Regions from separate parts of the Streptomyces sp. NBC_01334 genome, predicted to be linked through region 2. Evidence: predicted binding sites of a transcription regulator. Region 2 holds the regulator's gene; the other holds the start of a gene.
The links. Region 2 encodes HspR, which represses chaperone genes until heat shock. Its sites were predicted from a motif close to TTGAGNNNNNNNNNCTCAA; they were not measured.
Positions count from the first base shown of each region.

Region 1 (2,459 bases), 1.2 Mb from region 2:
GTAGTGGTCGCGGAAGGTGTGGTTCTGCGCCGGGTCCAGGACCTCCAGCAGGGCGGCCGCCGGGTCGCCCCGGAAGTCGGATCCCACCTTGTCGATCTCGTCGAGGAGCACCACCGGGTTCAGCGACCCGGCCTCCTTGATCGCCCGCACGATCCGGCCGGGCAGCGCGCCGACGTACGTGCGGCGGTGGCCGCGGATCTCGGCCTCGTCGCGGACGCCGCCGAGGGCGACGCGGACGAACTTGCGGCCCATGGCGTGGGCGACGGACTCGCCGAGGCTGGTCTTGCCGACGCCGGGCGGGCCGACGAGCGCGAGCACGGCACCGCCGCGCCGCCCGCCGACGACACCCAGGCCACGCTCGCCGCGCCGCTTGCGCACCGCGAGGTACTCGGTGATCCGCTCCTTCACGTCGTCCAGGCCGGCGTGCTCGGCGTCGAGGACGGCACGGGCGCCCTGGATGTCGTAACGGTCCTCGGTGCGCTCGTTCCACGGCAGTTCGAGGACGGTGTCCAGCCAGGTGCGGATCCAGGAGCCCTCGGGCGACTGGTCGCTGGAGCGCTCCAGCTTGTCGACCTCCTTGAGGGCCGCCTCGCGGACCTTCTCGGGCAGGTCGGCGGCCTCGACGCGGGCTCGGTAGTCGTCGGACTCCTCGCCCTCCTGTTCGCCGTTGAGCTCGCGCAGCTCCTTGCGCACGGCCTCGAGCTGGCGCCGCAGCAGGAACTCGCGCTGCTGCTTGTCGACGCCCTCCTGGACGTCCTTGGCGATGGTCTCGGCGACGTCCTGCTCGGCGAGGTGGTCGCGCAGCTGCTGGGTGGCGAGCTTCAGGCGGACCACTGGGTCGGCGGTCTCCAGGAGCTCCACCTTCTGTTCGGTGGTCAGGAACGGCGAGTAGCCGGAGTTGTCGGCGAGCGCGGAGACGTCGTCGATGGCCTGGACGCGGTCGACGACCTGCCAGGCGGCGCGCTTGCGCAGCCAGGCGGTGGCGAGCGCCTTGTACTCCTTGACGAGTTCGGCGACGTGCCCGGGCAGCGGCTCGGGGACGGTCTGGTCGACCCTCGTCCCCTCGACCCACAGCGCGGCGCCGGGCCCGGTGGTGCCGGCGCCGATCTTCACGCGGCCGCGGCCGCGGATCAGCGCGCCCGGGTCGCCGTCGGCCAGCCGGCCGACCTGCTCGACGGTGCCGAGCACACCGGTGCTCGCGTAGGTCCCGTCGATGCGCGGGACGAGCAGCACCCGGGGCTTTCCGGGCTCCGATCGGGCGGCGGCCTGAGCGGCCTCCACGGCGGCTCGTACATCGGTGTCGTTGAGGTCCAGTGGAACCACCATGCCGGGGAGCACGACCTCGTCATCGAGAGGCAACACGGGCAGGGTGAGCGGTGTGGACGGCGAAGCCATGATCTCCCCTTCGGCAGTCAAGTTGAGCTATGCCGACTCAATGCACGTGAGTCTCCGAATGTTCCCCGGGAGGCGACCCGTTCGCTGTGGGCGATCACGACTGTTCCGGCGGGCTGCTTCGCCCTTACGGTCGGGCGTAATGGTTCAACAAGTAATTCGGCTCTTACCAAGCCGCTCTCGGGGGTTCCTGTGGATCGTTTCGTCCAGGCATGGGTGGACGGGTGGGTCGTGTCGCGCGGGGCCGCTCCGCCCGTGGCCGAGCCGTGGGGCTGGACCGTCGACGTGGGAACGGGAATCCAGCACGTCACCCGGCACGTGTTCGGCGCGACGGACAGCGCGGTGTCGGAGCCGGCCGTCCGGAAGGTGGCGGGCGCGGTGACCGGGGCCGGCGTGTGGCTGAAGGTGTTCGCCGACCCGGCGGTGGTCGGGCCCTGGCTGGGACCCGGCTGGTGGATCGACCCCGAGCCCGGCTTCCTGATGACGGCCGAGCTCCCCGGCGTGCCGCCGGGTTCCGCCCCCGACGGCTACCGGACCCGCACCTGGGCGCGCGGCGGCGTGACCCGTACCATGATCGTCGCCCCGGACGGCTCCCTGGCCGCGCGCGGGCAGCTCGCCCCGACCGGCGGCACGGCGGTCGTCGACCAGATCGAGACCTCCCCCGGCCACCGCCGCCGCGGACTCGGCGCCCTCGTCATGCGGACCCTGCACCACGCGGCGGTCGCACAGGGTGCCCGGACCGGCGTGCTGGGAGCCACACCGCAGGGGCGGGCACTGTACGAGTCGCTGGGCTGGCGCGTCGAGTCGTCGCTGACGAGCGCGAAGTTCACGGGAGACGCGCAGGGGTGACGTCGGGTGGCCGAGGGGGCGCACCCTTCGGCGCCACACAACGGGGCACGCCCCTCGCGCCCCCTCTCCGTACCCCGCTCACTTCCGGCATTCACCCCGAAGTCGCCCGCCGCGCGACCACAATGCGCGTATGACCGATGACTGGAAGCGACGTCTCGACGCCCTCCACGCCGACCTGGTCCGCCGTGACGACCCCGTCGCCTGGGTGACGGAGGCGG
Region 1 is NZ_CP130718.1:6,510,496-6,512,954, reverse strand. It holds gene lon (endopeptidase La) at 1-1,395, opposite strand, end outside; gene OG736_RS29370 (GNAT family N-acetyltransferase) at 1,585-2,241, shown strand; gene OG736_RS29365 (DUF5954 family protein) at 2,372-2,459, shown strand, end outside.
Region 1: a site for HspR is predicted at 1,418-1,436, ahead of lon (endopeptidase La). Genes of this name have one in related genera too.

Region 2 (2,459 bases):
CTTCCGCCCGGGCCCGGGCGCGGGCGGCAACTTCAACTTCGACCTGGGCGACCTCTTCGGAGGCGGCGCTCAGGGTGGCGGTGCCCAGGGCGGCTTCGGCGGCGGCATCGGGGACGTGTTCGGCGGCCTGTTCAACCGCGGCGGCCCCGGCACGACCCGTACCCAGCCCCGGCGCGGCCAGGACATCGACACCGAGGTCACCCTGACCTTCACGGAGGCGATCGAGGGCGCGACGGTCCCGCTGCGCATGTCCTCGCAGGCCCCCTGCAAGGCGTGTTCGGGGACGGGCGACAAGAACGGCACCCCGCGCGTGTGCCCGACCTGTGTGGGCACGGGCCAGGTGGCGCGGGGCTCGGGAGGCGGCTTCTCCCTGACCGATCCCTGCCCTGACTGCAAGGGGCGCGGCCTGATCGCCGAGCATCCCTGCCTGGACTGCAAGGGCAGCGGCCGCGCGAAGTCGTCGAGGACCATGCAGGTCCGCATCCCCGCCGGGGTGACGGACGGTCAGCGCATCCGGCTGCGCGGCAAGGGCGCCCCGGGCGAGCGTGGCGGACCGGCGGGCGACCTGTACGTCGTCGTCCATGTCGGCGCCCACCCGGTGTTCGGCCGCAAGGAGGACAACCTGACGGTGACTGTGCCGGTGACGTTCACCGAGGCGGCACTCGGTGGCGAGATCAAGGTGCCGACGCTCGGCGGGCCGTCCCTGACCTTGAAGCTTCCGCCCGGCACGCCCAACGGCCGCACCATGCGGGCGCGGGGCAAGGGCGCGGTCCGCAAGGACGGCACCCGCGGCGACCTGTTGGTCACCGTCGAGGTGAGTGTTCCGAAGGACTTGTCGGGGAAGGCTCGTGAGGCGCTGGAGGCGTATCGCGAGGCGACCGCGGGCGAGGACCCGCGGGCGGAGCTGTTCGAGGCCGCGAAGGGAGCATGAGAGTGATGGACGGCCGTCGGCGTAACCCGTATGAACTGACCCAGGAGACTCCGGTCTACGTCATTTCGGTGGCGGCCCAGCTCTCGGGCCTGCATCCGCAGACGCTACGCCAGTACGACCGCCTGGGTCTCGTCTCCCCCGACCGCACCGCCGGCCGGGGACGCCGTTACTCGGCCCGCGACATCGAGCTGCTGCGCACGGTGCAGGCCCTGTCCCAGGACGAGGGCATCAACCTGGCCGGCATCAAGCGGATCATCGAGCTGGAGAACCAGGTGGCCGCGCTCCAGGCCAGGGCCGCGGAGCTGGAGGCCGCGCTGGACGGCGCGGCCGCGGCGATGCAGCAGCGGGAAGCGGCGGTGCACGCCTCCTACCGGCGGGACCTGGTGCCGTACCAGGAGGTACAGCAGACCAGCGCGTTGGTGGTCTGGCGGCCCAAGCGGTCGCAGCCGTCGTCCGACTGAGAACTCAGAACCTCAGGACCGAGGCACACGCGCACGAGGCAGGGGCCCGGAGATTCGTCTCCGGGCCCCTGCCTCGTTCTCTACGGCCGTCACTCGCCCATGTCGACGCCCGGCTCCGGCCGCTCGTGACCCGGCGGCTGCTGCTCCGGCTTCCGGACGGGAGCGGGGGGCCGGTTGCCGCCGCCCCGGGGCACGCCCATCTGCCACAGGTGGGAGCCGGGGATGTCCGGGGCGGGGGACGAGTCCGGGGCGGGTGCCGGGGGCGTCGTTGAGGCCGGGGCCGATGCAGAGGCAGGTGCCTGTGCCGGAGTTGGGGCTGCCGTCGGGGTCGGGGACGGGGTTGTCGTCGGGGTCGGGCCCGCGGCTGTGGCCGATTCGGGGGTGGGGACGGGCTCCGGGTCCGGTTCTGCTACCCGGTCCTGTTCCTGTTCCTGTTCCTGTTCCTGTTCCTGTTCCTGTTCCTGTTCCTGTTCCTGTTCCCGTTCCCGTTCCGGTGCGGGCTTGGCCTTCTCCTGGGGCGGGATGGCGCTGCCCGTGCCCGCAGCCGGTGGCGTTGCCTCCGTGCCCGTGCCCTTCTCTGTGTCCTTGCTCGTGTCCTGACTCTGACCCTGGTCCTGGCCCAGGTCCGGGCGCCGCCAGCGTTCCGGGATAGTCGACAGCCGTCGCACGGCTTCGGGGTCGCCCGCCGCTGCCGCCGCGACGGCGCGTGCGCGCAGGGCGCTCTGGCGGGCGATGGGCGAGAAGCCGGGAGCCGCGTTGCCGGTCTCGGAGGGCAGACCGCGGACACCCATCCCGTTCAGCCGGCCCTGGATTCCCGTCTCCGGGGCGAAGATCTCGCGTGGCAGTTGCCAGGAGGCCGCGCCGTCCACGTCGACGCGGTGCTCCCTGCCGTCCACGGCGAAGGTGAGCCCGTAGCCGATGTACTGGTCGTCCTTGTCGAACAGCAGGTCCCCGGAGATCTCCCCACCCCGGTCGCGCACCTCGTCGGCGAGGACCTGGAGGGCGGGCGGAAGGGGGTTGGTGCGGCCGAGACTGGTGACGTAGCCGTCGCTGCGGGCCACTCTCTG
Region 2 is NZ_CP130718.1:5,264,178-5,266,636, forward strand. It holds gene dnaJ (molecular chaperone DnaJ) at 1-931, shown strand, start outside; gene OG736_RS23635 (heat shock protein transcriptional repressor HspR) at 937-1,392, shown strand; gene OG736_RS23640 (hypothetical protein) at 1,482-2,459, opposite strand, start outside.